4 regions of the Photobacterium sp. Alg240-V54 genome follow, and region 2 is predicted to be linked to each of the others. Evidence: predicted binding sites of a transcription regulator. Region 2 holds the regulator's gene; each other region holds the start of a gene.
The links. The regulator PurR, encoded in region 2, represses purine synthesis genes. The targets are predictions, from matches to a motif close to TNANGNAAACGTTTNCNTNA.

Region 1 (9,068 bases), on a different contig from region 2:
ATCCTCTATGGGGTTAGGCGTCCACATATCCCATCTTAAAACCGACCCGATAACAGCGTAATCGCCATTGTTACTTAAAATAAGTAACTGAGCACCCCGGCAGATGTGTCGATATGTGTGAATAATAAATAAAAGTATGTGTAATCCAATCAAGTTGTACCATTACTAGACGTCAACTTAGCCAGCTAAGGGTTAAATTTTCGCTTATAACAGAAACAAAATCACTGTTTACGGCGCGCTTTATACCATAGAACAGCCAATAAAATCCAGTCAAAATTGGATATGAGAACTAATCTTATCTTCCCTTTAACCCCTTGCGACTGGTAATATAACAATCACACAGAAACATACAGATTGAGACGATTTTATGAGCATTAAGATCAAAACGGCTGAAGAAATTGAAAAAATGCGTGTTGCTGGCCGTTTGGCAGCAGACGTATTAGAAATGATCGAACCGCATGTAAAGGCGGGTGTGACCACTGAAGAGTTAGACAAAATTTGTCATGACTACATCACACAAGTTCAACAAGCGATTCCAGCACCGTTGAACTACCACGGCTTTCCTAAATCTGTGTGTACCTCAATTAACCACGTTGTTTGCCACGGCATTCCTGCAGCTCAAGATGAAATTGTTGTAGAAGCCGATGGTAAATATAACAAGCCAGCAGTATTAAAAGATGGCGACATCATTAATATTGACGTGACAGTGATTAAAGACGGTTACCATGGTGATACTTCAAAGATGTTTGAAGTAGGTGAAGTATCTCTTGAAGACAAACGCCTTTGCCGCGTTGCTCAAGAAAGCCTTTATCTGGCAATCAAAAAAGTAAAACCTGGCGCTAAAATTGGCGATCTGGGTACCGCTATTCAGAAGTTCATTAAAGCAGGCAGCAGCCGTTTTTCTATCGTGAAAGATTACTGTGGTCATGGTATTGGTAATGAATTCCATGAAGAACCACAAGTTGTTCACTATAAAAATAGCGACCGTACTGTCATGAAAGAAGGCATGTGTTTTACTATTGAGCCAATGATTAATGCTGGTAAATTCAGCTGTGAATCTGATGAGCAAGATGGTTGGACTGTATACACTGTCGATGGGAAAAAGTCGGCACAGTGGGAACATACCTTACTCGTCACTAAAGATGGCTGTGAAATCTTAACCTTGCGTAAAGAAGAAACATTGCCACGCCTAATGCATAACGCATAATTCGGCGTCTGCTATTGCAGTACATACTGAAATCAAAAAAACCGACCTGCTGTGTCGGTTTTTTTATATCTAGCGATACAGTTCAACGCTTGAAATGGTTATAGTAATCTTAAGATACCTTTACCGCACGGATAGCAATGACTGACATTTCAGCGACGCAACTTTCTGATTACCTCGATGATGCCATTACGCTCGACAGCCTACGCAGTGCCCTTAACCATTTTTCTGAAGAGCAAAAGCATCAATTTAAGCAGCAAAAATCCATTATTGATTTAGTCACTGAGCGCAGCCAATTTATCGATCAGCTTTTGATTCGACTATGGCGTTTTTATGGCTTTGAACAACAACCGGATCTGGCATTAATTGCCGTTGGTGGCTATGGCCGCGGAGAATTACACCCATTATCAGATGTCGATTTATTAATATTAAGCCAACATCCATTAGCAGAAGATGTGGCGAATAATGTTAGCGCGCTTATTACTCTTTTATGGGATTTACGATTAGAGGTTGGCCAAAGTGTGCGTACCGTCGATGAATGTATTGCGGTTGGCAAAGATGATCTGACAGTCGCGACCAATTTAACTGAGTCACGTTTTTTATGTGGTAATCAACAAACTTTTCACCAATTAACTGTTGCCATTAATTCGCCACAATTTTGGCCCAGCGAGACATTTTTTCAAGCAAAACTTGAAGAGCAGCGAGTCCGCCATGCTCGCTACCACGATACCACCTATAATCTTGAGCCAGATATTAAATCTAGCCCTGGTGGCTTACGTGATATTCACACCCTTAGCTGGGTTGCACGGCGTCATTTTGGTGCCACCAGCTTATTAGAAATGAGTCATCATGGCTTTTTAACTGATGCTGAATACCGTGAATTGGTTGAATGCCAAAACGCGTTATGGCGAATTCGATTTGCGCTCCACATTGAGCTGCGTCGCTATGACAATCGTCTTACCTTTGATCATCAACCCTCAGTCGCAGCACTCCTTGATTATCATGGTGAAGGCAACCAAGCCGTTGAAATGATGATGAAGGCGTTTTACCGTATTCTGCGTCGTGTGGCTGAGCTTAATAAAATGCTGTTACAGCTGTTTGATGAAGCCATCATTAAGCCTGATGCACGTTTAGCTCCGATTATACTCAATGATGATTTTCAATTACGTGGCAATTTGATTGAAGCGACTAAACCCGCGTTATTTCAAGCGCGACCTGAAACCATCCTCGATATGTTTCTTCATATTGCTCAAAATTCTGATATCGAAGGCATTGCAGCGCCTACTCTGCGCCAATTACGTACCGCTCGTCGTCGCTTAAACCGTTTTTTAATTGAAATTCCAGCCGCGCGTGAAAAATTCATGGAATTGGTTCGCCAACCTAATGCACTTCAAAAAGCATTTCGGCTGATGCATCGTCATGGCGTTATAGCTGCTTACCTGCCGCAATGGAGTCATATTGTCGGTCAAATGCAATTTGATTTATTTCATGTTTATACCGTCGATGAACACAGTATTCGAGTGATTAAAAATCTCCATAAATTCAACGATCCTGAACATCACTCACAGCACCCTATTTGTTGTGAAGTTTACCCACGGTTAATCAAAAAAGAAATCTTGATTCTTGCGGCGATATTTCATGATATTGCTAAAGGACGCGGTGGTGATCACTCCGAATTAGGTGCGGTGGATGCTTATGATTTTTGTATCGAACACGGACTGTCCCACCCTGATGCAGAAACAGTCGCATGGTTAGTGCAAAAACATTTATTAATGTCGGTTACTGCACAGCGACGTGATATTTACGATCCTGAAGTGGTGGCTGAATTTGCCAAACAAGTGGGTGATGAAGAACATTTAGATTATTTAGTCTGTTTAACCGTTGCCGATATTTGTGCCACTAACCAAGACTTATGGAATAGCTGGAAGCGTACATTACTGGCTGAGCTTTACTACTCAACCCAAAAGACATTACGCCGCGGACTGGAAAAAACCCCAGATATGCGTGGTCGTATTCGTCACAATCAACAGCTAGCATCAGCGATCTTACGCAGTAAAGGCTTTATACCACGTGATATTGAAGTGTTATGGCGTCGCTTTAAAGCCGATTATTTCCTACGCCATACTCATAAACAATTGGCATGGCACGCACAAGCATTGCTAAAACACAGCGGCGATAAACCGATTATATTAATGAGTAAGAAAGCGACCCGTGGCGGCACTGAAGTGTTTATCTACAGCAAAGATAAAGCCAAGCTATTTGCTATTGTGGTCTCGGAGCTGGATAAGAAAAATCTTAGTATTCATGATGCTCAGATCATGAACAGTAAAGATGGTTATACGCTCGATACTTTTATGGTGCTCGACCCTAACGGTAAAGCCATTAATGAAAATCGTCATGTGGGGATTATTCGAAATTTAACCAAAGCACTAACAGCAATGAAATCTGAGCGTAAAATTCGTCGCGCACCACGCAAATTACTTCATTTCAATGTACCGACTAAGGTTGAGTTTTTATCAACCAAAACCGGACGTAAAACCATGATGGAATTGGTTGCGCTTGATATGCCAGGGTTATTGGCAAAGATAGGATCAGTATTTGCAGAACTGAATATTAGTTTACAAGCGGCAAAGATCACCACTATAGGTGAGCGTGCAGAAGACTTTTTTATTATTGTTAATGAATCTGGTGGCCGTTTAACCACCGAGCAGCAACAATTATTACGCCAAACGCTGATCCTAACGATTAATAAACATGCCTAAATAACAACCATAACAACACCGTATTTAACTACGGTGTTGTTATCTATCTTGAGATTACAATGTAATTGCAGTCTCTAGCGCTAAATTAATCATGTCATTTAATGTCGTCACACGATCTTCTGCATTTAAGCCTTCATGGCGTAAAATATGATCGGTTACGGTACAAATAGCTAATGCTTTGACGCCAAACTGAGCAGCAAGGGTATAAAATGCTGACACTTCCATTTCAACACCATAAATACCGTATTGTGCCAGTTGCTGATAAAAGTCTTCGTCTGGGCGGTAGAATAGATCAGATGAAAATACATTACCGACTTTTACTGATAACTGTTTTTCTTTTGCAAGATCAACCGCAGTTCGTAGCATATCGTAGTTAGCTAACGCTGCGAAATCATGATCACGCAGTCGAGTACGGTTCATTTTAGAATCCGTACTTGCTCCCATCGCAACGATCAAATCCATCAGTTGGACATCATCATGGATCGCACCACAGCTACCAATGCGAATAAAGTTTTTGACGTTATAGTGAGTAATTAACTCTTGAACATAAATCGACGCAGAAGGTGCGCCCATACCATGCCCCATCACAGATAATCGCTGACCTTTATAGAATCCAGTAAAGCCAAGCATACCGCGAACATTGGTTACTTCTTGTGCGTTTTCTAAGAAATTTTCTGCAATATATTTAGCCCGTAGCGGATCGCCTGGCATTAAAATAGTATCAGCAAAGTCACCCGCTTGAGCATTAATGTGTGGAGTCGCCATCGAAGTATCAATTCCAAATAAAAAAGAGGTTGAGATACCCGCACTGTAAAGCTAAGCTCCGCGCTTGAAAAGGACACTTGTCCATCTTCAGTATCAATTTTAGTCACTTACTCGATTATAATGAAATTTACTTATGCCTCAGCAACTGCATTTATCGCTGTATCAACGTTTATTACAATTACCCTGCTGCCGTCCGGTTAAATTAACAGCCAACCAAATATTTATAGCTCAAGGTGAACCAAGTGATAGCCTCTATTTAGTGCAAGATTGTGCTTTTTTAGTGTCTTACCTAAGCCCTGTCGGCAAACGTTATATTGTTAATGCTCAACAAGGGTTTTCTGGCATTTTAGGTGAAATGGAAATATTTCGAGAGCAAGGTACAAGTGTGTTCAGTGTCGCAGCATTAAGCGATGGTATTGGTCATCAAATTCCACGTCATAAACTCATAGAAGCGGTACTTAATAACGCCGAGTTAGGGTTAGCTTTTTTGCAATTAATTTCTCATCGTTATGAAGAGTCAATTGGTCATACGCTCGATAATATTTTGCATAGTTTACGCTTTAATACCATTCGATTATTAATTAAAAAATCACACTTAAGCGCTCAAGGTTGGTTTGAATTTAATATTGAACAACATGCTGGTGAGCTCGGTGCAACCCCACGGGCTTTACGACGAGTAATTAAAGATTTGTTAACAGCTGCCACATTAGAAAAACAGCATAAGCATTATCGTCTATTAGCCGCTGACAGCTTAGTTCAAGAGCTCAATCTTATTCAAAAGTAGCAAAATGCTGCTTTATTGACTCATTACGCAAACGTTTTCGTAAAAAGGGACTTATGTCCTTTTTTTTTGATTCCACAATAGATAAAACGCATCGGTCGCTGTTAACACTGACGCTAAACAGCCCCTTTGAATCTATTGAGACATTACCGTTATGAGCATTATCACCAGTATTATTGGCATGATTGTTTTGATCGCTATTGCAGTATTATTATCAGAAAACCGTAAAAAAATTCGTTTTAGAACCGTGTTTGGTGCGCTTATGATTCAAATCGGTTTTGGTGCATTTGTAATGTATGTCCCTGCTGGACAAATGTTACTGCAAGGGATTGCGACTGGTGTTAATAATGTCATCAGCTATGCCAATGATGGCTTGAGCTTTGCTTTTGGTGATTTAGCTCAATATAAACTCGGATTTATCTTTTTAATTAATGTGCTGTGTGTCGTGATCTTTATTTCAGCCCTTATTTCAGTACTGTATTACCTTAAAATCATGCAAAAAATTGTCGGTTTATTAGGTAAGGGGCTTAAACGCCCTTTAGGGATCAGTTATTCTGAATCGATGTCAGCGACGGCAAATATCTTTGTCGGTCCAATCGAAGCACCAACAACCTTACGCCCTTTTATTGCCACCATGACTCGCTCTGAATTATTTGCCATTATGACCGGTGGTTTAGCCTCTGTGGCGGGCGGTACTATGATTGGTTACATCAATCTTGGCATCGACGTAAAGTACATTCTGACCGCTTGTTTCATGACCGCTCCTGCAGGACTTTTGTTTGCCAAACTTATGTGCCCGGAAACAGAAACTCCGCGTCAAGATCTTGATCAAATTATTGAACAAACTGAAGACAAACCAGAAACACTATTAGACGCCATCACGCAAGGTGCGATGGTTGGCTTACATCAAGTCGGTTGTGTAACCGCACTATTAATTGCAATCGTGGCTTTAATGGCGATGGTTAATGGCATTATTGGTGGTATCGCTGCCATGCTAGGTTTTGATGGTGTAACGATTCAATTGCTGCTTGGTTACCTATTAGCGCCACTGGCTTTCTTACTCGGTGTACCGTGGTCTGAAGCACCACTTGCTGCTTCTTTCATTGGTCAGAAAATCATTGTTAATGAATTTATTGCTTACGTGAGTTTTATTGAAGTTGCCGATCAACTGTCTGAAAAAACGCAAGCAATTGTAGTATTTGCACTATGTGGGTTTGCCAATATTGGTTCGTTAGCGTTGGTCATTGGTGGCCTACGTGCTATGGCACCTACAAGAGGAAAAGAATTATCACAAATTGGTGGTCGAACACTGATTGCTGCTATTCTGGCCAATTTAATGAGCGGAACAATTGCAGGGTTACTAGTCTCATTAGGAGCTGCTGTTTAATCATCCCCTTGTTTAATCAACAAATAATTTATATCCAATAATGGTTACCCCATGAATAACGACAGGGTAACCATTCATTTCATCGTGCGACGGCTATTTAATTATGCAGCTGCTTGCTCGGCAGTCGTTATAAATTGAGAAAACCACCCCTCAGCAACCTCTAACGGTTCAAAATGAACGCCAGCGTCAATATCTAATCGTGGTTGAACTGATTGTGAATTAAGCTCACTTAATAACGCATCAAATTGACGCCCAGCCCCACAAAAACGATCTTCACCATAGCTAGAATCACCTAAAGCAATCACACCATAACGTTGCTTAGGCAATAGTGGAAATTGATCTTTTAGCGCCACATATAGCGGTAGAAGATTTTCTGGAATCTCACCTTGACCTGTGGTCGATGTTATCACTAACACGGTATCAGCATCATAGGCCATAAAATCATCTAAGGTTGAATCAAAGAAAATCTCAACCGGTACTGATGTTAATTTAGCCGCTAATGTTTCTGCTAACTCTTCTGCTCCACCATATACAGAGCCTACAAATATGCCTAACTTATTCATTCGCTCTCCTTTGCTGTAAGATGTCCTCAATAAGGGACTCTTACCAATCTGGCTACAACACCAAAGAAAAGCAAGTATTGATGTAAATTTAACCTAAGAAGTTTGCACTACAACGCATTCATTATTGTTGCTGTTATTGTATCTGGTGTACCTAACAACAATGTTGGCGACCAGCTAAATGTTGTCATTACCTGTTGCCAGACGTCATCTACATTGGCTCGAATATCCACCGCTGCCCCAGTTAATGGATGCGTAAACTGTAATCGTGACGCATGTAACATCAATCGATGACAATCAAGATGTTCGCGGAACATACGATTATGTTTACCGTCGCCATAATTAACATCACCAATCATATGATGATTTAAATGGTGCATATGACGGCGCAGTTGATGTTTACGACCGGTCTCAGGTTTCATCTCAACTAAACTATAACGACTAGTCGTGTAAGGGCCTACTGCAATATTTGTTTCAACCGTTGCTAATGGAGCATAAGCAGTAATTGCTTCTTGAGGCTCTTTGTCTTCAGAGGCTTTTTTATCGGCAATTTTATCTAACATCACTTTCAATGGATAATCTAGCACCGCTGCTTCTTTAACCCAGCCTCTGACAATGGCGTGGTACGTTTTATGTATATCTCGCCCCGCAAATAACGGCATCATCATGGCTGCAATTTCACTTGAAAGTGCAAATAGCAGTACTCCAGATGTCGGTCTATCTAAACGGTGTAATGGAAACACATGCTGACCAATTTGATCTCGTAAAGTTTGCATCACAAATACCGTTTCATGGCTATCTAGCCAAGAACGATGTACTAACATACCAGCAGGTTTATTGACCGCAATTAATGCATCATCGCGGTATAAAATTTCCAGTTCCATTATGCTCACTTAGTCTTTAAACAATTGATCAATTTCACGCACAGTCACCACAATATCGCCCATTCCTGGTTGATTTTTCATTGCTTCTTCAACATAAGGAGCAATCGCAAACTGGGTTGGTAATGGTAAATTATGCGCGATTAAATAACGTAGTTTAGGAATAAAAATCCATTGCAACCATTGATGACAAGCCAAAGTATCAATCGCAAATGGCTCAATACTCGCTAAAGATTGAGGTTCAGGGGCGATCGTTTCCCAGTATTGATGGTGTTGTAATCTATTTTCTAACTGAGCAAGTAATTGCTGACTTTGATGATATTTATCCACCCCAACCCCTCTTGATTGATAATAAAAACGGCGCAGGATAGCATTTCAGTAGTCACGCCCCAACTATATTATGGTGATTAGCAGCCTATTCGCAGGTATGCTGAGTCAACGCTAGTAATTATACTGACAAGCTGATTAAAGGAGCTTTATTTATCATGTCCATGGAAACGTTTCATACTTTAACCCAACTACTTGATAACGCGGGTTGTCGTTATAATATTTTCGATTTAGGTCGGCGTGTTAATGAAATTGAAATCAGCCAATTTAAAGCGGTTGAAGAAAATCGCCAGCCTTATCCATGGCCACTACAGCAACATGCACACATTGCAATTTCATTTTGGCAACACCAGCAACCGCCTTGGGTGTGGTTTTTACGCTTACCCCTTGATGAACGTGGG
Region 2 (9,068 bases):
GGTAATGCCGAGTTGTTCTAAGCCAAACCCTTGTACATTTGCTACGCGTCCCAACGCGACCATTACCGCATCAAACTCTACAGCAAGCTGGTGGTTATTGTGTTCTAGCAACGCTCGTTGAGTTCGAACGCCGTTATCATCAATAATCGATTCAAACTTTACAGCGTTATGTTGCAATAAAACATTAACACCATCACTGGTGAGGGCTTGCTCAACCAATGTTGCAGCGTCAGTATCTTCACGGCTCAATAGTTGTGATGAGCGTTCAACAACTGTTACTTCAGCGCCTAATCGACAGAAACTCTGTGCTAATTCACAGCCAATCGGGCCACCACCTAAAATCAATAACCGTTTAGGAAGGGCAGTAAGTTGCCAGATGGTGTCTGAAGTTAAGTAATCAACCGTTTTTAAACCTGGAATGTCTGGTACAAGAGGACGCGCGCCCGTTGCTATTACAATATTACGAGTTGTAATACGGTCGCCATTCACTTCAACTTCCCATGGTGACAAGATTGTGGCATCACCCGTTACGCAGTTAACCCCGAGTTTAGAGTAACGTTCGATAGAATCATGCGGTTCAACTTTTGCTATCACGTTATGAATACGGCCCATAACTTGTGCAAAATTGACATTATCGATATGAGCATCGATACCCAATTTAGCGGCATTTTTAATATCAGCAGCAGTGTGCGCGGCACGAATAAGCGCTTTTGAGGGTACACAACCGGTATTTAAACAATCACCGCCCATTTTGTGGCGTTCAATCAATGTCACTTCAGCTTTGACTGCCGCAGCAATATAGGCACTGACTAAACCACCCGCACCGGCGCCAATGACCACTAAATTTTGATCAAAGTGGGTCGGTTTTTGCCATTGTTGATAGCGTTTTTTATTTTCCATAACTTTCATAATCCATTTAGCGATGAGTGGAAACAGCCCCAATAAAAATAAAGAGACTAAAACGGGCGCAGAGATAATGCCGCTTAATGATTCTATTTTTCCTAGTTGAGTTCCGGCATTAATATAAACCGCCGTTCCGGCTAGCATACCTAATTGGCTTACCCAGAAAAAAGTCCATGCTTTAATCGCTGTTAATCCCATCAGTAGGTTGATTAGAAAAAACGGAAAAACGGGGATTAAACGTAAGCTCAGTAAATAAAAAGCCCCTTCTTTGGCTATACCTTGATTTAATGTTGTTAAACGCTGACCAAACTTTGCTTGCACCCAGTCGCGTAAGATAAAACGGCTCGATAAAAATGCCAATGTTGCGCCAATGGTGCTGGCAAACGACACCATGATCAAACTGGTCCAGAAGCCAAATAACGCGGCACCTAGCAGGGTTAAAATTGATGCGCCAGGAATAGAAAGGGCAGTGGCTAATACGTACAGACTAAAAAAGCTGATATAAGACGTTATTGGGTTTTCAGCAATATGATCCTGTAGCGCTAATTGTTCGCGCTTGGCATATTCTAGGGTTAGAAAATGCCCGAGATCAAAATAGAACCAAGCACCAATAAATACAGCGATTACAGCCAATAATACAATTTTGTTATTTTTCATCTAAGCTCCTTGGTGGCTGTTCAGTTGAAGTCGAAGAATCATTAGTCGTTGGTTGTTGAGTAGCATTATTTGTTTGTGGTTGAATTGGCAATGAGCAAAAACCTTGTGCAGGCACGTCAAGCGCAGTATTAAATTTTGCGGATAAATTTTGAAAGCTAATTAAGGCGGTTAACTCGATGATATCATCACTGCTATACCACGCTGCGAGAGCGGCAAGCATTTCGTCACTAACGTGTTCACCAGTAATAGTCATGGCTTCAGTGTAGGTCAGTACCGCTTGCTCTTGTGCGGAGAAGTGGCTAGAAGATTGCCAATTTGCCAATGCTTTTATTTTCTCGACTGAGTGACAGCGTTCTGCGAGTTTCATGCCGTTAGCATCAACACAGAAGGCACAGTTATTGAGTTGTGATACACGAACGCAAACCAATGAACGTATCACGGCATCAAGTGGGGATTTTTTACGATCAAGGTAACCAAAGAACACCGCCACTAACCAGAAGAGTACCGGCTTACGTCCCCATAACTTAGCAGGATTGAGTACTTTTCCAAAATGGCGTTCTTGTAACCACAGTAAAGGTTTTACCCATAATGAGAATGTATTTTTGGTTAATATACGCAAGGAATGTCCTTATAAAAAGTAAGTCACAACGACTCTTAACTACCAAGACCAGAAAAAGTGACATTGTATTTCATTTAATAAGAAAAAATTTGTTTATTATTGCAATTGGTTGAAATTGCAGCAACAAATACAACCTTGAGAGGCAGCAAAAAGAATGTGGTGGGCACAATGATATGCAAACGTTGATGAATGGTGAGTAATCATTATCGAACGTTAAAAATACGTTTAAGACGCCAGAAGAGAACTGATAAATGAATAAAATATAAAACAAAAAAATTACGTTTTATTTAATATTTATATCATCTATTAGTCGATATATTTAAATAAATGATATTAAGCTATTATTTTTAATTTACATTCTATCGAGGGATGCTTTAAATAGCGTGTTAATACCAAAGTAGAATAAATTAAAGAGGCACTGGGCCTCTTTATTCTTAAGCGTCACTTAGCCAGTTGACGAATATATTTATTATAGTTTTGCTAGCAGTTCATTGCGTCTGCTTTCTGGTATTACTGACCAGTGTTGGCCATGTATAGCACCTTCAAGTGCCCATAACAATTCTATACTTAACGACGTTTCTTGTGTTTTTTGTAACGCCTTATAAGCTTCGAGTGCGCCAATGTCATGCAGTTGTTTGATAGTTTTAATACCTACTTTTTTGAGCATTCGTTCATTTGAAAGCCGTAAGTTGGGTAAGTCTTTAATTCTATCTGGTGTACAGCAGTCTTTGGCTTTTTTATCAGCTTGTGCTGCCTCAAGAGAATATTTTGCCTGCTCGACAATTTTCTCTGGGTGTTGCCACCATTCATCAAGAATAGCGTAATGTTTTGTAATGACAGGGAAACCACGTTTTTTATAAATATATGGTTCTAAACCCGCTTGTTTAAATTCCTCTTCTGTTTTCGCGTTTGCACGTAGGTGGAGTTTATTATTTACCACAAGAGCAAACATTGCTTCTCCTGCGAAAATACCAAAACCGCCAAACATAGAACGCGATTTTACATTACCTAAATGGTCTAATAGTTTTAATGAATCTTTTAATATTGGTTTGTCCATACTTCTACTCGGTGAATAAATGAGTGTCACCTAACATTAAAGTAGTTGTCGTTTTACTTTTATTAATAAAGTTATTTACATCACAAACGAACTACTTTAAATCATTCATGTATTACTCTATAAATAGACTTATCAATAGCGAAGTTTTATTTATAGTTTGTAAGTCTTTTGCTTACTATTATATGTATTTACATGAATCATTATATTCTATCTTTTAACAAGTGAAGTTTGAATATTGATGAAAGCTGATGAATATGTGATATCGCTCATATTTCTTGGTAAGAAACAACGTTTTAATAGCGTTTAGAGGCAGGGGAATTATATTGATAGGAAAAAAAAGCCAATATAATTATTGGCTTGATAAATAGATAACGCTATTAGCGTAGATCTTTAACAGATTTTCGTTCAACGATAGCAGGGGCCATTTCAAAAATTTGAGGTTCGTGATCTTTGTCTTTCATTCGTGCCATCAAAATTTTAATTGCTGTTTTACCTAAGCGACGTTTTGGCTGGTGGATAGTCGTTAGTGGCGGCGCAAAGTAGGGCGCAAGATCAATGTTGTCATAACCAATGATAGAAATGTCATTCGGTACGCGTAGTCCCGCTTGTTCAAAGGTACTAATCAGTGCCATCGCCATAATGTCATTAAAACAAAAAATAGCGGTTGGGCGATCAGTCATCGCAATATATTTCTCAGCAGCTTCGACAGCAGAATCACACTCAAAATCGCCTTCAAGGATCCAGTCTTGGTTAACCTCTAAATTTGCTTCTGTCATCGCTTTATTGAAGCCTTTTAAGCGCTCACGACAGGTCGATTTATCATTGTGGCCAGATAGACAACCGATACGGGTATGACCATGTTCGATAAAATATTTAGTCGCAATATAGCCACCTTGTTCGGCATTATCTTGAATTTTATCAGTATGTGGGCTTTCTGGGCCCCAATCCATGACTACCATAGGTAAATCTTTTTGGCGCTCAAGTAGATCCAATAACTTCTGATCGAGATCTGAACACATTACTAATAAGCCATCGACACGTTTTTCTGCCAACATGCGTAAGTAATCGCGTTGCTTAGAAAGGTTGCCTTCGGTATTACATAAGATCAGAGTGTAACCTTCACGGTAACAATACTCTTCAACACCATGCACAACTTCAGCAAAAAATGGGTTGGTTGATTTAGTCACCAGCATACCGATGGTACGAGTCGTGTTACATTTTAAACTGCGTGCCACTGCGCTTGGTGCGTAGTTAAGATCTTCAACGGCAGCAAGAACTTTTTTCTGCGTTGCTTCTGCGACAAAGCGCGTTTTATTGATCACGTGTGAGACTGTTGTCGTTGAAACACCAGCCATACGTGCAACATCTTTAATGGTTGCCATATTTATTCTTCTAATAATGAGCGCTAGAAATGATTCTAGCCAATGGTGTGGTACCAAATTGAGTAATCACTGAGAGATATAAAATCCATCTTATTGCGTTAGTCGTCTCGTTAATTATTCAATTTGGCACCGATTATGTATCTGTTACATACTTAAATAGTATCCAACAACAAAATCCGCATCTATTTTGCGGCTTTATAATTATTACATATTTTTCAAGTGTAATCGCTTGCGTTCACATTTTACTGAGTGTTTCGCGTAGTGCAACGATTCTATTGTTTTGGATTAAAATATTTGATGCTATCAACAAAAAAACGTAAATTTCAGCAAATTTATCGTAGTGTTACTGAAATTTACTTGATGGACTCATCATGTGTGGTTAGTTAACATGCTGATAATAGATAAGGGTAATCATGGATAGGATGGCGGTGAACAGAAACTTGCCAACCATAGACAGTATTAATCACTGCCGGATTTAATGCTTGCCATGGTGTGCCATCGGCTTGAATTTTTCCATGTTGAATAATTACCATCCGCTGAGCATATTGGGCCGCTAAATTAAGATCATGTAATACCACGATCACCGCTGCACCTTGAGCTGCCATCGTTTGTGCCATTTGTAGCGTTTTATGTTGATGGGCTAAATCTAAGGCTGAAGTTGGCTCATCTAACATTAAAATGCATTTATCATCGGCTTGGCTTAATTGGGTTAATACTCGTGCAAAATGGATCCGTTGTTTTTCACCACCAGATAAGGTGGGATACAACCGCTGAGCAAGCTCAAGCACATCGGTATTAGCCATTGTTTGGTTAGTGATGTGATTGATTTCTTGGCGAGATAAACACAATGGCATAGTGCCAAGTTCTACCACTTCTTTACAGGTAAAGCTAAAAGAGAGTGAACTGTGCTGCGGTAGAATGCCTAAATGACGCGCCAGTTCTGCGCGTTGCCAATCATTGATATCACGATTGAAAAATGCCACATCGCCACTTTCAGGTGAAATCTCACCACATAAGATTTTAAGCAAGGTGCTTTTACCCGCGCCATTAGGGCCTAATAGCGCAGTAACTTGACCTGCTTTAATATCAATACTGAAATTATCTAATAACACTTTATTGGCTAATGTGAGCTGTAAGTTACGTGCTGTAATCGCCGTCGAGTGTGAGAGTGTCGCCGTCATGCGATTCTGCCTTTTTGCTTATTAAGTAGATAGATAAAAAATGGAGCGCCTAAAATAGCGGTAATAATACCTACCGGAAGTTCTTGTGGTGCAAACGCACTACGGGCGATCATATCTGCGACGAGTAGTATTAAAGCGCCTAAAATAGCCGATATTGGCAACAATGTCTTATGGTTAGGGCCTGAAATCATGCGCCCTAAATGCGGAATAACCAGACCAATAAAACCAATTGGGCCGGTAATCGCAACGGTGATCCCAACTCCTGCGGCACACACAATAATTAAACTGCGTTTAAGGTGTTGAACATCAACCCCCATATGACGGGCTTCGGCTTCACCTAATAAAAACGCATTAAGTGCATTTGCTTGACGGTAACAATAATAATAAATCACGATAAGGCTTATAAAAGCTAACCCAATACCAGACCATGTAGCCCCAGCAAGTGAGCCCATAGACCATAAAGAGAAATCACGTAGGGCTTGGTCATCAGCAATGTAATTTAATAACCCCAGTCCTGCGCCAGATATTGCACCAATCGCAACCCCTGCAAGCAGCATAACCACGACAGAGGTGCCATTTTTGTCAGTACCAAGGTGATACACCAAATAAGTACTTATTGCGCCACCTAAAAAAGCAAAAAAGGGTACGGCACCAATGTTCATTAATAGTGGGTAATGCGTCATCAGCGGAGCAAATAAAATGATTGCAAATGCCGCTCCTAGGCCAGCACCGCCTGATATACCAATAATACCAGGGTCGGCAAGAGGGTTACGAAATAACCCTTGTAACACGGCACCACAAATTGCCAATATAGCGCCAATCGCAATACATAATAATGTCCGTGGTAACCGTATTTGATGGATCACTAAATCAACATGAGTCGCAAGGTGATGCTCGCCGGGTAACAGGGCAATAAAGCTGTCTTTATAGCTAATATCCATCGGCCCTATCGCAATCGAACTGAGTAGCGCAAATAAAAGCGAACAGATACTGATCACGTAAATGACGGAGGGAGAAATACGAGTAACATTCATGACGACATTGATCTCAATTTACGATTGTGGATAAAAAACACCATTAAGGCGCATGGCTTCATTAATACTGTGAATACCTAATCCTCCAATCAGGGCTGTACCGTCAATCACCGCAATGGCATTGTTTTTTGCCGCAGGTGTTGCCGCTAACATGGGCATTTTTTCCAGCAACTGTTGCATGTTGTTAATTGATGCAGTGGTGCGATCACTTAATAAAATAATGTCGGGTTGCATCTGCAAAATAGCTTCCGTTGATACTGGCTTATAATTAGCCACTAATTGCGCGGCAGGATTAATTGCACCTGCTAAAGTAATAATGCTATCGGCGGTGGTATTTTTGCCCGCAATACTGATTGGACGACCATCATGGATCATTAAAAACAACACCTTTTTAAGCGGGTGTTGTTGATCTAAATTGTGCTGTTTGATGGCATCCACGCTGGTTTGGAGTTGTTGCTTAAGTTGCTGCGCTTGCTGTTGATGTTGGGTTAATGCCGCGACTTGATCAATACGATGCAGTAAATCAGCCACTGTTTCACCGCCATTGACGATATCCACTTCAACCCCTGACTGTTTTAAAAGGGTTAATGTTTTTGGTGGCCCCATTTCATCAGAGCCAATGATTTTAGTTGGCGCTAATGCAATCAAACTTTCTGCTGATAGTTGGCGGTGATAGCCTACTTTAGGCAGGCTCGGTGCGACTAAGTTTTTACTGGTGACATCTACAGCAATCAATTGTTGCTCAGCACCTAGAGCATTAATAATCTCCGTAATTGCAGCACCCGCACTGATGACTCGTGGCGAATCAGAATCAGGTTGAGCCTGAGCCTGTGGTGAAAACAAGCTTGATGCTGTTATTAATAGTGTAATTGGCAACAGTGCTTTGCGAGCAATATGACCCCAAGAAGGTGCGATAAAAACAGAGTGATGACGGTCCATTATTGTTGTTCTTCCATTAATAGTTGAGTGGCTTTGATGTCGTTTTTTTGTAGAAAAGCTAACAGTTTGAGCATTTGTTCGACCGAGGCTTTTTTATCAGCGCCAATCACAACCGGTTTATTGGGAGCAGCTTTGACTGCGGCTAATAGCTGCAGGTTAAAACTATCCCAGTCATTGATGGTTTGGCCTTGTAATGCCCAATAAGGTTCAGTTGCGACCAAATTGATAGTAATTGGATCAGCTTTGGTGGTTTGTAATATTTGAGTCGATGTTTGTGGTAAGTCGACATCTAATGCTTTGATTTGAACAGTTGCGGTTAGTAGCAAGAACACCATCACAATAAAAATAATATCTAATAATGGGGTTAGATCAGGGGTTAAGTCGTCGCTATCGTGACGGTTATTAATCGTTATCATGCTGATGTGCCACTATAAGCAGGGTTCTCTTCGCAAGTATCACACGGTTTTGCTGGGCTATTTTCAGCATCAATATTCATGCCTTCGAGCCATAAATTACAGCGGTTTAAGCTATGCTCAAGTTTCGCCATAATACTGTCAGCCCATAGTCCTAATAATTGCGAACCTGTAATTGCGGGTAGGGCAATAATCAATCCTGCAGCAGTCGTACGCATCGCAAGCCCCAAACCATCAGCAAGATCACTTGGCGTAACCGAACTGGTAGAGAGGGCGATACCTTTAAACATATCAATCAAGCCAAGTACAGTGCCAAGCAATCCTAACAATGGACTAATCACACCAATTAAACTCAGCAATCGTAACCCAGAGCGTAATTGTTGGCGTTTTTGCAATAACCAAATATTGGCCGCATCTTCTCGTAACGGTTTAGTAAAGTGACGATGAGCGATCAGCATCGCAATACCTTTACACAATAGTGGCCGTTGGTGCTTGAGTTGGGCTGCTAATTGTTCAAGTGCGCGATCGTCATGTCTATTTTGTTGCTCAAGTAAAGCCGTGACTTTGGTTTTACCAACACCAGTACAAAGAAAAACTTGTATTAAGCGTTCGACTAAAATCATGACCGTTAAGGCAGAGCAGGCAAGTAACGGCCATGTCATTAGGCCAAATTGTTGAGTAAGCGTATCGACTACAGTCATGGTTTAATCCAATTTAAAACGTACAGGGATCTGTACTCGGTGGGCAATTGCCTTACCGTTAACAATGTGAGAAGAAAAGCGCCATTTCTTAATTGCTGCAATCGCTGCATTATCTAAAATTTGTGCGCCCGATGATTTAATCAGTTTTTGTTTAAGTTGTTGTCCTTGAGCACCTATCCACA
Region 3 (6,395 bases), on a different contig from region 2:
CAATAGGTGTTTAGAATGTTTCTATGGGAAGGGGTAACAGAATTTGTTGCCGTAGCAGAAACCGAAAGTTTTACTGCTGCATCAAAACGACTCGGCATATCTACTGCACAAGTCAGTCGTCAAGTGAGTGCGTTAGAGAATCGACTTAATACTAAATTATTTTACCGTACTACCCGTAAGGTTTCATTAACAGAAGAAGGCAATGTTTATTATCAACATTGTCGTCAAGTGTTAGATGGACTAGAAGATGCTGAGCGAGCTATCAGCAATTTACGTGGTAAGCCACAAGGGTTGATCAAATTAACCGCGCCAGTAACGTACGGCGAAAAGTACATTATGCCGTTAGTTAATGATTTCATGCTGCAGTATCCTGAAGTAGAAGTCGCGATTGATATGACTAACCGCCAAGTTGATTTGGTGGAAGGTAGCTTTGATCTCGCGATTCGTTTAGGACGTTTGACCAGCTCATCAATGATGGCGAAGCGTTTAACCAGCCGCACCATGTATGTTTGTGCATCGCCAGCTTATTTACAAAAGTTTGGTATTCCACATTCATTATCTGAGCTGCGTCAACATAATTGCTTAATTGGTAACTATGATCATTGGCGTTTTCAAGAATCAGGTAAAGAGAAAAGTATTCGTGTGAGCGGTACCCTTAACTGTAATAGTGGTTATGGTTTACGAGATGCAGTGATTAAAGGTATCGGTTTAGCGCAGCTACCTGACTATTATATTGATAAAGATTTAGAATCGGGTGCCATCGTGCCTATTTTGACTAATTACCAAGAGCCTGATGAAGGTATTTGGGCGCTTTATCCACATAATCGTCATTTATCACCTAAAGTCAGAATGCTGGTGGATTATCTTGCTGAGCAATTACCGCATATTAGTCATTATGATTTGTAAGTAGTGATAACTGATGTCAAATAAAAACCAAGAAAGGTTATCTTCAGCAGCAGCTGACGCGGTGTTTATGCGTCGTGCGATGGAATTGGCTGCGCAAGCAGAAGCTGAAGGTGAGGTGCCTGTTGGAGCGGTAGTGGTTCATAATGGCGTGATTGTTGGTGAAGGTTGGAATCGTTCTATTGGTCATCATGATGCGACGGCACATGCTGAAATGATGGCACTGCGCCAAGCCGGACAAACACTGCAAAACTATCGTCTTGTTGATACCACCTTATATGTGACGTTAGAGCCATGCCCAATGTGTGCAGGTGCGATAGTACATAGCCGAGTAGGTAAAGTGGTGTTTGGTGCTCACGATGCAAAAACGGGCGCGGCAGGTAGCACCATGAACTTACTGAGCTATGAGGGCGTTAATCATCATGTTCTGTTTGAAGGTGATGTTCTTGCTAGTGAATGCCGTGCTCAGCTACAAGCTTTTTTTAAGCGTCGTCGAGCAGAGAAAAAAGCCGCCAAACTTGCCGCAAGACAAGCATCAAATGATGTTTGAGGTTGGGGGGAGTAAATAAAATCGGCTCGGTAGTTATTTTCAAGCAATTAAATAATACCGAGCTGGTTATATTAGTGGCTTGGGCAACTGTGTTCTGTGGTTGCTGATAGCATACAACTACGTTGACGCCATAGAATCTTTTTACGCACATTACTGCTTAAGCGTTTACGGCGTGTTGCCGCTGAAGTGATACGTTTGGCGATATGTTGAGTTTTTGATTTTAATTTGGTTACTTTCATGGATCCATCCATTGAGTTGATATCACGGTAGAACAACCAGCCCGCGAATAAACCTCGCAGCCACCGTTAGCAATGCCATTGTTTAATGTTGTTAATTTCATTATGCATAACAATGCACCTATTGGTAGTAATCTTTAGCAGTTGATGATCAAAGGTTGATCAAACTCTCATTGCGTAAAAAATCAGACGATTACTCTAAATAGTGGCCATGCCATAGGTGGGTTCCTATGGCTATTTTTATGGCTGCTGGTTACCGTTATGATTATGGCGTTACCTGTACCGATGACGTTGATGGTGACGCTGTCGGTGCCAACAGTGTTGGTGGCGTATTGATGGTTTGTAGACCATCAATAATTTTTAGATGCTCATTTTCATACTTACCGCTGTGAGCGCGCTCATAGCCAATAATACTTTGATAATAACGCCGAATACCTTCGACGTAATTTAACGCTTCATCACCTCTCGCGTAGCCATAGCGTGATTGAGTGTAATATTTACGTTGTCCTAATAATGGTAGTCGTTGTTTGACATCAGCCCAAGTATTGGGATTACCCCCTTGTGACTTAGTTAATCGACGTGCATCCATCAAGTGACCAAAGCCGACATTATAAGAGGCGAGTGCAAACCACACTTTTTCATGTTCTTCAATACTGTCAGGTACACGTGCAATCATCTTACGCAGGTATTCACTGCCACCACGAATGCTTTGTTCTGGATCTAAACGATTGGTGACACCGACAGATTCTGCTGTTGGCAGGGTTAACATCATCATGCCTCGAACGCCGGTTGGTGATACTGCTTGCGGATCCCAATGCGATTCTTGGTAAGATAGTGCCGCTAATAAACGCCAATCAAAGCCATTAGCATATTGTTTAAATAACGCCTCCCATTGCGGCAGTGTGTTGTTCACTGCACGTAAAAATGCACGGGTATCAACATAATCAAATTGGTCGATATGACCAAAATATTTCTCTTCCAATTGCGCCATAGTGCCGTTTTGTTTCAATTGCCCAAAAAACTCAATGATAAGCGCATATAAACTATCGTTGCTGCTTTGCTTAACAAACCAACTTACAGGTTCATCTTGAGTTAATTCAAGTGCAACGGCGATATCAGGATGGATACGTTGTAATAGCGCCACATCAACAGAATCAGCCACGGTATAATCGAGATCACCGTTGGCGACTTTAATTAATAGATCGTTAATGTCTGATTCTGGCATTGATTGCCATTGCAGTGTTGGGTGATTTTTACGAATCAGCTCTAGTTTTTGTTCATGGCTAGATCCACTGACAACGGCTAAACGGCCATTATTTTTTGCCAGCTCAGTGAGATCTCGAGGGCGACGTTGGCCTTTTTTATACACCACAATTTGGCTGGCGTAGTAATAAGCTGGCGCCGGATGAAAATCTTGCAGGCGATCGGGCGTTACAGCAAGACCGGCTGCAATAATATCAATATCGCCACGCTCTAAGGCGGGAAATAACTCTGATAAAGTAAACATGGCAGTTATTTCAAGTTTAACTCCCAGCTTTTTAGCAAAAGTTTGTGCGAGTTCATAATCCAGCCCCGTTGGACCTTCTGCACCAATATAGTAGGACAGTTGGTTATTTAGCGTTCCCACCCGTAATACGCCACTTTTGCGGATTTTTTCAAGGCTAGTGGTTTTGTTTTCTTGCCACTGGCAGCCGTTAGTTAGCAATATTAATAATAAAATGCTCATCATACGACGTAGTAGAGTGAAGAATTGTATATTTATCAACTAAGCTGACCCACAGTAAAAATTAACGGCTATTTATATCAAACCCTGCTAATTGCGCAAAGTTGAACTGTTAAGTTGATGATCATAATTTAGATATTGGAATAGTTAAGCAAACATTACGCTATTTTATGGTTAAAAAATGACCCAAAAATAACAGTAATAGGGATTTTTTTGATATTTTTATAAAGATTGAAAAAAAAACACGCAAACGGTTGCGTCAGGTGTTACGTCACAAAAAAAATTCCCTTATACTAGGCGCTCATTAACCGTTGCCTAGTAGTGCAGCAGAGCACAAAGGTGCATTAGGTGTTATTGAGATAGGCTTCTAGATGATGAAGTTTACCTCAATACCACTTTTTTTAACCTGCTAATCGAGAGACCTTTGCACATGGAAATTTTGCGTGGTTCACCCGCTTTGTCTGAGTTTCGCGTTAATAAGTTACTTGAGCGTTGTCATGAGTTAGATCTGCCAATTATCAGTATTTATGCTGAGTTTGCACATTTTGCTGATGTAGCGACAACGTTAACAGCTGATGAACAAGCTAAACTAACAAGTCTACTCACATACGGCCCAACGATTGCAGAGCACGAACCTAAAGGTTTATTGCTACTTGTTATTCCTCGTCCTGGCACCATTTCTCCTTGGTCTTCAAAATCGACTGATATTGCTCGTAATTGTGGTTTAACCACTATTAAACGCCTTGAGCGTGGCAGTGCTTATTATGTTGAATCATCATCGCCGCTAACAGCACCACAATTGAGTGAGTTAAAAGCATTACTTCATGACCGCATGATGGAAGTGGTGGTAGATAATGTTGAGGCAGCAGCAGCGTTATTTATTCAAGCTCAACCAGCACCAGTTAAAAGTGTTGATATTTTAACTGGCGGACGCCAAGCATTAGCGCAAGCGAACCTTAGTTTAGGTTTGGCTTTAGCGGAAGATGAAATTGATTACTTGGTTGAAAACTTTACTAAGCTCGGTCGTAACCCTAACGACATTGAATTAATGATGTTTGCTCAAGCGAACTCGGAGCATTGTCGCCACAAGATTTTTAATGCTGATTGGACTATCGATGGTGTCGATCAGCCAAAATCATTATTTAAAATGATTAAAAATACCTATGAGCATAACCATGAGCATGTGTTGTCAGCTTACAAAGACAATGCTGCGGTAATGGAAGGCTCGCATGTGGGACGTTTCTTCCCAGATCCACAATCTCGTCAATACACTTATCATCAAGAAGATAATCACATTTTGATGAAAGTAGAAACCCATAACCACCCAACGGCAATTTCACCGTGGCCGGGCGCAGCGACAGGCTCAGGTGGTGAGATTCGTGATGAAGGCGCAACTGGTATTGGCGGCAAACCTAAAGCTGGTTTAGTTGGCTTTACGGTTTCTAACTTACGTGTACCTGGTTTTGAACAGCCGTGGGAAACCGATTTTGGTAAGCCAGATCGTATCGTTACCGCGTTAGATATTATGCTTGAGGGCCCATTAGGTGGCGCCGCATTTAATAACGAATTTGGCCGTCCTAACTTATTAGGTTATTTCCGTACTTACGAAGAAAAAGTCACTTCTCACGCGGGTGAAGAAATCCGTGGTTATCATAAGCCAATCATGATTGCTGGTGGTATGGGTAATATTCGTGCCGATCACGTCCAGAAGAAAGAGATCCCTGTTGGCGCTAAGTTAATTGTACTTGGTGGTCCGGCAATGAACATCGGTCTCGGTGGCGGTGCTGCATCATCAATGGCATCTGGTCAATCAGCAGAAGATTTAGATTTCGCTTCAGTACAGCGTGAAAACCCAGAAATGGAACGTCGTTGTCAGGAAGTGATTGATGGTTGTTGGCAGATGGGTGATGACAACCCGATTGCCTTTATTCACGACGTAGGCGCGGGGGGTATTTCTAATGCTTTACCAGAGCTCGTCAATGATGGTGAGCGTGGTGGTAAATTCCAGCTACGTGATGTACCCAATGATGAACCTGGCATGAGTCCACTTGAGATTTGGTGTAATGAATCACAAGAGCGTTATGTATTAGCGATTGCACCTGAAAACATGGCAACATTTGATGCTATTTGTCAGCGTGAACGTGCACCTTATGCAGTCGTAGGCGAAGCCACAGCTGAGCGTCATTTAAGCCTTGAAGATAGTCATTTCGACAACACTCCAATTGATATGCCAATGGATATTTTATTGGGTAAAGCGCCGAAGATGCACCGCGATGCACAAACGCTGACAGTGGTTGGGCAGCCACTTGATCGCAGTGAGATCACCATTGAAGCTGCCACGCAACGTGTTTTACGTCTGCCTGCAGTAGCGGAAAAAACGTTTCTAATTACCATCGGTGATCGCAGTGTTACCGGACTGGTTGCACGTGATCAAATGGTCGGTCCTTGGCAAGTGCCAGTGGCTAACTGTGCGGTAACCGCAGCAAGTTATGATAGTTACCACGGCGAAGCGATGTCGATGGGTGAGCGTACGCCTGTTGCGCTGCTTAACTTTGGTGCTTCTGCGCGTTTAGCAGTTGGTGAAGCGATCACCAATATTGCAGCGACTGATATCGGCGATATGAAGCGGATTAACTTATCGGCTAACTGGATGTCACCTGCGGGTCACCCTGGTGAAGATGCCGGCTTATACGAAGCAGTAAAAGCCATTGGCGAAGAACTATGCCCAGCATTAGGGTTAACTATCCCTGTGGGTAAAGATTCAATGTCAATGAAAACGAAGTGGCAGCAAAATGGTGAGGAAAAAGAAGTCACCTCACCATTGTCATTAGTGATCACTGCTTTTGGTCGCGTTGAAGATGTCCGTAAAACCGTGACACCGCAATTACGCACCGATAAAGGCGAATCTAGCTTAATCTTAATCGATCTCGGTTGTGGTCAAAACCGTTTGGGTGCGACCGCTTTAGCACAAGTTTATAAGCAA
Region 4 (9,068 bases), on a different contig from region 2:
GCCTCACCAACACTGACTCGAGGTGACGCTTTAAAATGCCGCTCTATAAGGGTTGCTGCTAAATGAGCATCACAATCTTGTTGGCCTAATATCAAGGCTAATCCTGCAGCACTATCACCAAGGTAACCGGTGACATAGACATCATCCTCAACTTGAGCACCACTGCGGGTTAATGCTTGACCGCGTGGCACCAAGCCTTGCACGGTCAAAGTAATACTCAATGGCCCCTTGGTGGTGTCGCCACCAATTAATTGAATATTATATTGATTGGCAAGCTCAAAAAAACTATGGCAAAAAGGGGCTAACCACGCTTCATCAATAGTGGGCAATGTTAACGCCAATGACACCCATGCTGGGGTTGCGCCCATTGCAGCTAAATCACTTAAATTAGACGCCAACGCTTTATAAGCAACCGCTGCTGGATCAGCGTCAGCTAAAAAATGGGTACCAGCAACCAGTGAATCGGTACTCACTGCGACAGAATAATCAGCAGCTACATTCACGAGTGCACAATCATCACCAATCGCTAAAGCAACATCATCACGTTGCAATTGCTGCTGAGCGAAATAATGTTTAATGATATCAAATTCATTTTTTGCCATAGTTCTCTTTTTCCTCAATAAAAAAAAGCCAGCTAATAAGCTGACTTCTTTCATCGTACTCAACGCAATAAAAAATTACTTATCTTTTTTACGTAGAGATGGTGCAGCTTTATCTAACACACCATTGACGAATTTGTGGCTATCTTCGGCACCGAAGAGTTTCGCTAATTCGATTGCTTCGTTGATCACAACTTTAAATGGTACGTCTTCACGCTTAACCATTTCGTACATTGCAAGACGAAGTAGAGCAAGTTCCATCTGGTCTAGATCCTGAAGAGGACGAGACAAGTATGGGCGCATTTTGCTATCAAGTTCTTGATGGCTTAATACAACACCTGCAAATAAATCGCGGAAATAAGCAACATCAGTGTCTGGCGCTTTACATGCAGGCGCATCAGTTTGATGTTCTTCTTCTTCAAACTTATCGCCTGAAAGGAAATATTGCTCAATATCAGCAACATTACCTTTGGTAAGTTGCCAAGAGTAAACAGCTTGTACAGCAAATTGACGTGCATTACGACGCGCGGCTGGTTTCACAGTAACCCCCATTAGGATTCGATTTGGGACAGGACATTTACCATTTCGAGCGCGCTTAGTGCAGCCTCTGCCCCTTTATTACCAGCCTTGGTACCGGCACGCTCAATGGCTTGTTCTATAGAATCAACAGTCAACACACCAAAAGCAACTGGAGTATTATACTCTAGTGCAACTTGTGCTAGACCCTTGTTACACTCACCAGCAACATAGTCAAAATGAGGTGTACCACCACGAATAACTGAGCCTAATGCTACGATAGCATCATAGCGATCACTCTTCGCAACTTGCTGGGCAACAAGCGGTAATTCATAAGCACCAGGGCAACGAACAACAGTGATATTATCTTCACTAACCTGGCCTTGACGTTTCAGCGCATCTAATGCACCTGAAAGTAAACTTTCGTTAATAAAGCTATTAAAGCGTGCAATTACGATAGCAATTTTTGCGTTTGGTGCCGCGATGGCGCCTTCAATTACCTTCATGGGCCTTCCTGTGACTATGTCTTTCCGGTTTGAGAAACCGCGGGAGTCTAACACACTTTACGATATGTCTGCTATCCACATCCGTCGGTTTCAGAGGATTTGTTACTATTTATTGCGTATTCGTTGATGAACCAACCAATAAGCGCATGATCAATCGTTTGTTATTCGCAAATATATTCAACCACTTCAAGACCAAACCCAGACAGTGAATGGTAGCGTTGCGTGCTTGATGATAATAGGCGCATCTTACCAATACCAAGATCTGATAAGATTTGAGAACCGACACCCACTTGACGTGAAGGATTATATGGACTGACCTTCACTTGTGGACGACCTTCATTTTCAGCGGCAATATTTTTAACTTTATTAATAATACTATCCGTTGAATCTTGCTTGCTCAATACCACCAGTACGCCATTTTCAGCACTGATACGTTGCATTGCTGCAGGCAATGTCCACTGCGTTGCACCTGATTGTAAAATATCTTTAAAGGTATCTTGTAAATGCACTCGCACCAATGTCGATGCATTCGCTTCAATATCACCTTTACATAGCGCGTAATGAATTTGATCATCAATTTTATCGCGGTAAGTGATCATATCAAACTCACCAAATTCAGTATTGAGCTTACACTCACCAACACGCTCAATGGTAGTTTCATGGTGATTACGGTACTCAATAAGATCGGCAATAGTACCCAGCTTTAAGCCGTGCTTTTCAGCAAAAATTTCTAATTGAGGGCGACGTGCCATGGTGCCATCTTCGTTAAGAATCTCAACAATTACACTTGATGGTTCAAGGCCTGCTAAACGGGCAATATCACAACCAGCTTCAGTATGACCAGCACGAGTAAGTACGCCACCTTCTTGTGCCATCAATGGAAAGATATGACCAGGCATCACAATATCAGCAGAAGTCGCATCGGCCGCAACTGCAGCTTGTACGGTACGAGAACGATCAGCAGCTGAAATACCGGTCGTTACACCTGTTGCTGCTTCAATAGAAATAGTAAACGGCGTGCCAAATTGTTCAGTATTATCTTGAACCATCAATGGTAGGCCCAATTTCTGACAACGTGCCTTGCTTAAGGTTAAGCAAATTAAACCACGGCCATACATGGCCATAAAGTTAATCGCTTCTGGGGTGATTTTTTCTGATGCTATGATCAGATCGCCTTCATTTTCGCGATCTTCATCATCCATCAAAATAACCATTTTACCTTGGCGAATATCATCAATGATTTCTTTTGCACTACTTAAAGCCATAATACTACCCTTATTGTTATGTTGCTTTATTACCCATAAAGCAATGCTTAACCGAGAAACCCTGTTCTCGCCAATAAATCCATTGTCACTTGAGGTTGTTTTTCTGCGGCTTTATCACCAAGCATCAATCGTTCAAGGTAACGCGCGATAACATCAACCTCAAGGTTAATTTTACGACCAACACTAAAGTCAGCCATGGTGGTTTCAGCAGCAGTGTGTGGCACGATAGTTAATTTAAATTCATCACCACGCACAGCATTTACTGTCAAGCTAATGCCATCAACCGCCACCGAACCTTTCTCTGAAATATATTTTGCGAGCTGTGGCGGTACTTTGATCCAAAACTCAATCGCACGCCCCACATGCTGGCGCTCAATCACTTCAGCCACAGCATCAACGTGACCAGACACCATATGGCCACCAAAACGGGTGGTCGCTAACATGGCTTTTTCTAAATTAACCACTTGGCCGGCTTTGTAATTCGCAAATGCGGTGCGGTTAAGTGTTTCTAACGAAAGATCAGCGACATAACCTTTACCCGTTAATTTAACCACGGTAAGGCATACACCATTGGTGGCAATACTATCGCCTAACTTAACGTCCGTTAAATCTAAGGTTCCTGAATCAACGGTAACAGCAACATCAGCACCTTTAGGTGTTAGTGCAGATATTTTACCGACAGCTTCTATAATTCCAGTGAACATGCTCAGCCCTTAATTTCACTATTTTATTTATTATTTTGTACGGTTGCCATTATACGAATATCACAATCAATCATACAAACATCAGTAATAGTTAACAACGGCGTTTGTGCCATCGTTGTCAGTCCGCTAATATCAATTAGACCACGACTGTCGCTACCCATTAATTTAGGCGCTTGATATAAAATCAATTTATCCACTAACTGCTGTTGCAATAATGCGCCAGCTAAACGTGCACCAGCTTCGACCCAAATATGATTAATGCCGTATTGCGCCAAGCGCGACATTAATGCCACTAAGTCAAGCTGATGACTGTTAGTTTGAGTTGGAAGTTGCCATTGCTGAACAGAATCAGGCCATGCTTCGGTGCCGATAGACGTGCGAGCTAAGATAGTCTCACCAGGCAGGTGGAAAAGTTGATAATCAGGTGTGAGTCGATTCTGACTGTCAATGATAACCCGTATGGGTTGACGTAATGCCGCTTGAGGATAAGCGTGTTGAACAGCTTGGTCTAATTCACTCCAACGTACATTAAGCGATGGATCATCAGCTATTACGGTAGCACTGGTTGATAAAATCGCACCTGCCTGCGCACGAAAATGTTGCACATCAGCGCGAGCTTTAGGACCTGTGATCCACTTGCTGACGCCATTTGCTAATGCTGTTCGACCATCTAAACTCGCAGCAAGCTTTAATTCAACATATGGCATTTGTAGAGTCATTTGCTTAATAAAGCCAGGATTCAGTGCTTGAGCTTCCGCTGCGAGTACACCAACTTCAACATCGATACCTGCCGCTTGTAACATCGCAATACCACGCCCTGAAACGGCGGGATTAGGATCGACCATCGCACAAACAACCCGTGCAACGTTGGCATTAATTAACGCTTCAGCACAAGCTGGAGTTCGCCCGTAATGGCAGCACGGCTCTAAAGTCACATACACCGTTGCCCCTTGGGCGCGCTGCTGTGCCTGCCGTAATGCAAACACTTCAGCATGAGGCTGTCCTGCCTGATAATGATATCCCTCACCGACGATGTCGTTGCCATTTACTATCACACAGCCAACATTTGGATTAGGGGCGGTGGTATAACGGCCAAGCTTGGCAAGCGCTATGGCTCGCGACATCATTTTTTGATCAGTGTGTGTCATTATTGTTAGTCTTAACGATGCTGAGTGTTAACGTTCTAATTTGGCAATTTCCTCACCAAACTCACGAATATCTTCAAAACTACGATAAACAGAAGCAAACCGGATATAAGCAACTTTATCCAATTCTTTTAACGCTTCCATCACTAAATTACCAATCATCTCCGAAGGCACTTCACGCTCACCTGTCGCTCGAAGACAAGATTTAATACTATTAATTGCCCGTTCAATATCATCAGTACTTACGGGACGTTTCTCTAATGCTCGCTGAATACCGCCGCGTAATTTTTCTTCATTAAACGGATCACGGTTACCATTGGTCTTCACTACGCGAGGCATCACAAGCTCTGCCGTTTCAAACGTAGTATAACGCTCATTACACGCTAAACATTGGCGGCGTCGGCGTACTTGGTGGCCATCGGCAACCAATCGAGAATCGATTACTTTGGTGTCATTTGCACCGCAAAAAGGACAATGCATTTAGCCTCCTACATTCAATCGACTCAGTGTAACCCATTTCATCGCTTTAATAAGACTATCACCCCCTTTTTTCTAATAAATCGGCTTAAAAGTAACAATTATCATTAATAATGGTCGATTTACTTTATTTAAAAAATAAAAAAGGCTCACCTAGAAATAGGCAAGCCTCATCACAACTATTATAACAGCGCTTCAATTACGCTGTTATCGACTCAATTATGCGTATACAGGAAGACGCTTACAGATTTCAAGCACTTTCACTTTAGTGGCTTCAATCACAGCAGTGTCATTAACGTTATCCAACACATCACACATCCAACCAGCTAGTTGACGTGCGTCATCAGCATTAAAACCACGGCGAGTAATAGAAGGCGTACCAACGCGAATACCAGAAGTTACAAACGGGCTACGCGGGTCATTCGGAACGCTATTTTTGTTTACAGTAATGTTTGCTGCACCCAGTGCGGCATCCGCTTCTTTACCTGTAATGCCTTTATCAATTAAATCGACGAGGAATAAGTGGTTTTCAGTGCTACCAGAAACGATCTTGTAACCACGTTTGATAAACTCTTCAACCATGGCTTTGGCGTTGACAACCACATTCGCTTGGTAAACTTTAAACTCAGGTTCCATGGCTTCTTTAAACGCTACCGCTTTCGCTGCGATAACATGCATTAATGGGCCACCTTGACCGCCAGGGAATACTGCAGAGTTGAGCTTTTTGTAAAGCTCTTCACCTTCATTGGATAGAATCAAACCACCACGAGGGCCAGCCAATGTTTTATGGGTAGTCGTGGTAACAACATGCGCATGAGGGACTGGGTTAGGATAAACACCAGCGGCAATCAAACCTGCTACGTGAGCCATATCAACGAATAAATATGCACCTACTTTGTCAGCAATTTCACGCATTTTTTCCCAGTCAACAACTTGAGAATAAGCAGAAAAACCACCAATGATCATTTTTGGTTTATGCTCTAACGCCAATGCTTCCATTTCTTGGTAGTCAATTTGACCACTTTCATCAATACCGTAAGGAATGATGTTGTATAACTTACCAGAGAAGTTTACTGGTGAGCCGTGAGTTAAGTGACCGCCATGTGCCAAGCTCATACCTAATACTGTATCGCCAGCATTCAATAACGCCATGTAAACCGCATTATTTGCTTGAGAGCCTGAGTGCGGCTGAACGTTTGCATACTCAGCACCAAATAACTGACAAGCACGATCAATAGCAAGTTGTTCTGCTTTATCAACAAACTCACAACCACCGTAGTAACGCTTACCAGGGTAACCTTCAGCATATTTATTTGTCAGCTGAGAACCTTGTGCTTCCATTACACGCGGGCTAGTGTAGTTTTCAGAAGCAATCAACTCGATGTGTTCTTCCTGACGGGCTGTTTCTTCCTGAATAGCTGCAAATAGTTCCGCATCATAATCAGCAATGTTCATATCGCGCTTTAACATCTGTATCTCCTGACTCAGCTAAGTTTTATCCTATTTTAAGTAAAAAACGAAAATCCACAAACCTAGACGCCACGTAGACGCAAACGTTTTCGTTTTACTTTTTATCTGCTGACTATCTTACATAAATTGATCTAAATCAGAAAGTCCTAAATGTGCTTTTCTTTGTTGTAAAAAAAATCGATTACTAGACTGACTTCATGCTTCGACAGCTATTTATTAACATAAAATGAAGCCATAAAAAAGGAGCTGCATAATTGCAACTCCTCTTAATGTTTCATCATGATTTACCATCACAAATTAAATAGCATCTTCATCTTCTTCGCCGGTACGAATACGTACCACACGCTCAATATCAAACATGAAGATTTTACCATCGCCAATCTTGCCGGTTTGAGCGGTTTCTACAATGGTGTCGATACATTGTTCTGCAACTTCATCAGTCACTACAATTTCGATTTTCACTTTAGGTAAAAAATCGACCATGTATTCAGCACCACGATAAAGCTCGGTATGGCCTTTTTGTCGACCAAATCCTTTGACTTCCGACACTGTCATGCCCGTGATACCCACTTCAGCTAACGCTTCACGAACATCATCAAGTTTAAATGGCTTAATAATGGCTTCAATTTTTTTCATTGTCATCATCCTTTGCTGAGCAGAAGTTCGGGATCGCAATACTGATCACCGACTTGATTAAATTAGGGTTATTATCACAGATTCAATGCAGTAATTTAATCACATTTAATATTCTTGAATGTAATTAGTTTCCATTCGCCGCAAAAGCAGCAACACGGAATACAGTAATACCAAGCCATTGATTACCATAATAGCAATATCATGATATTTAGCAGGAAAAACATTAGGAATGAAAGGAATTAGACTAAATTGCAAAAATAATGTTACTGCGGGAATATAAAAATAAAGAGGAATAAATCCCCACTTTTCACCTCTAAATAAGCCAACACAAGCAACCACGCCAGAGATCAATACTAATAAAGTAACAATCACAGGCACCATACCCAGTAAATCGTACCTTAACGCATGCACCAATGTCTCAATATGTTGAATCAGACCGATTACCACGAGTACGGCGAGTAACTTCGTCGCACCAATAAGGCGATAATTGCTGGGAATATCCAATCCCATTATTGTTTCATCCTTGTAACGACACCGTGGCCATTTTTACTTATTCGTTATATTAATTATCCCAATGTTTTTTCAAGGTTAATGTGATCAATGTCAACTTCATATTTATTTTATAATTACCGTGGTTACACGATAAAAAAAGCTGCCAAAATTGACAGCTTTTTGATACTAACTAAATGATTGTTAACCGAGATTAACTCGTGCGTTACGGAACATACGCATCCAAGGGCTATTTTCGCTCCAATCATCTGGATGCCAAGAGTTGGCGACAGTACGGAATACTCGCTCTGGGTGCGGCATCATAATGGTGACGCGGCCATCTTGCGTGGTTAAGCCGGTAATACCGTTTGGCGAACCATTAGGGTTAGCAGGGTAGTTTTGAGTCACATTGCCGTAGTTATCAAGGTAACGTAGTGCAATCGTTCCTGACTGCTCAATCGCTGCCAAATGGTCGGCATTACGGACTTCAACTCGACCTTCGCCATGTGAAACCGCGATTGGCATCCGTGAACCTGCCATTTCATTAAAGAACAATGAATCACTCTTTTGTACTTCAACTAAACTAAAGCGCGCTTCAAAACGCTCTGATTCGTTACGCACAAAACGCGGCCATAAATCAGCACCTGGAATCAGCTCATGCAGATTAGACATCATCTGACAACCATTACATACACCTAACGCCAGCGTATCTGGGCGAGTAAAGAATGCAGCAAATTGGTCACGAGCAATATTGTTAAATAACACTGATTTTGCCCAGCCTTCACCCGCACCTAATACATCACCGTAAGAGAAGCCACCACAAGCGACTAAACCATTAAAACCGTCAAGCTGTACCTTACCGCTAAGAATATCACTCATATGAACATCTTTAGCTTCAAAGCCAGCACGATCAAACGCAGCCGCCATTTCAACGTGAGAGTTAACCCCTTGCTCACGTAGAATTGCCATTTGTGGTTTGGCACCAAAATTAATCGCAGGTGCAATAAATGGCGCTGCAACATCTTCATTAATATCAAATGTTAACTGAGTATGTAAGCCTGGATCTTGGGTATCTTTCTTGGCTTCAAATTCTTGTAATGCTCCAGCTGGATTATCACGCATCGCTTGCATTTGATAGGTTGTTTCAGCCCAGATTGCACGTAATTCAGTGCGATTCTGTTCAAGCACTAAATCATTGCCATTCCAAATACGTACAACATCTTCTTCAATCACTGTACCAATGATGTGACTGCATGCCGCT

Region 1: a site for PurR is predicted at 5,539-5,558, ahead of G6R09_RS18790 (NupC/NupG family nucleoside CNT transporter). Genes of this name have one in related genera too.
Region 3: a site for PurR is predicted at 3,655-3,674, ahead of purL (phosphoribosylformylglycinamidine synthase). Genes of this name have one in related genera too.
Region 4: a site for PurR is predicted at 6,758-6,777, ahead of glyA (serine hydroxymethyltransferase). Genes of this name have one in related genera too.

The regions. Positions count from the first base shown of each region.
Region 1 is NZ_UNRL01000013.1:29,865-38,932, forward strand. It holds gene map (type I methionyl aminopeptidase) at 368-1,207, shown strand; gene glnD (bifunctional uridylyltransferase/uridylyl-removing protein GlnD) at 1,345-3,966, shown strand; gene deoD (purine-nucleoside phosphorylase) at 4,021-4,731, opposite strand; gene G6R09_RS18785 (Crp/Fnr family transcriptional regulator) at 4,865-5,515, shown strand; gene G6R09_RS18790 (NupC/NupG family nucleoside CNT transporter) at 5,667-6,899, shown strand; gene G6R09_RS18795 (flavodoxin) at 7,001-7,462, opposite strand; gene truC (tRNA pseudouridine(65) synthase TruC) at 7,570-8,343, opposite strand; gene G6R09_RS18805 (YqcC family protein) at 8,353-8,670, opposite strand; gene G6R09_RS18810 (DUF3549 family protein) at 8,826-9,068, shown strand, end outside.
Region 2 is NZ_UNRL01000004.1:146,632-155,699, forward strand. It holds gene G6R09_RS12425 (FAD-dependent oxidoreductase) at 1-1,560, opposite strand, end outside; gene G6R09_RS12430 (carboxymuconolactone decarboxylase family protein) at 1,550-2,179, opposite strand; gene G6R09_RS12435 (TfoX/Sxy family DNA transformation protein) at 2,649-3,236, opposite strand; gene purR (HTH-type transcriptional repressor PurR) at 3,614-4,618, opposite strand; gene G6R09_RS12445 (heme ABC transporter ATP-binding protein) at 5,002-5,799, opposite strand; gene G6R09_RS12450 (iron ABC transporter permease) at 5,796-6,833, opposite strand; gene G6R09_RS12455 (hemin ABC transporter substrate-binding protein) at 6,852-7,772, opposite strand; gene G6R09_RS12460 (biopolymer transporter ExbD) at 7,772-8,188, opposite strand; gene G6R09_RS12465 (MotA/TolQ/ExbB proton channel family protein) at 8,185-8,886, opposite strand; gene G6R09_RS12470 (energy transducer TonB) at 8,890-9,068, opposite strand, start outside.
Region 3 is NZ_UNRL01000002.1:85,207-91,601, forward strand. It holds gene G6R09_RS05840 (LysR substrate-binding domain-containing protein) at 16-906, shown strand; gene tadA (tRNA adenosine(34) deaminase TadA) at 920-1,453, shown strand; gene G6R09_RS19845 (hypothetical protein) at 1,525-1,692, opposite strand; gene mltF (membrane-bound lytic murein transglycosylase MltF) at 1,955-3,451, opposite strand; gene purL (phosphoribosylformylglycinamidine synthase) at 3,843-6,395, shown strand, end outside.
Region 4 is NZ_UNRL01000002.1:91,910-100,977, reverse strand. It holds gene thiL (thiamine-phosphate kinase) at 1-602, opposite strand, end outside; gene nusB (transcription antitermination factor NusB) at 678-1,151, opposite strand; gene ribE (6,7-dimethyl-8-ribityllumazine synthase) at 1,151-1,621, opposite strand; gene ribBA (bifunctional 3,4-dihydroxy-2-butanone-4-phosphate synthase/GTP cyclohydrolase II) at 1,783-2,886, opposite strand; gene G6R09_RS05885 (riboflavin synthase) at 2,934-3,590, opposite strand; gene ribD (bifunctional diaminohydroxyphosphoribosylaminopyrimidine deaminase/5-amino-6-(5-phosphoribosylamino)uracil reductase RibD) at 3,614-4,738, opposite strand; gene nrdR (transcriptional regulator NrdR) at 4,766-5,215, opposite strand; gene glyA (serine hydroxymethyltransferase) at 5,432-6,682, opposite strand; gene glnB (nitrogen regulatory protein P-II) at 6,980-7,318, opposite strand; gene G6R09_RS05860 (hypothetical protein) at 7,424-7,828, opposite strand; gene purL (phosphoribosylformylglycinamidine synthase) at 8,012-9,068, opposite strand, start outside.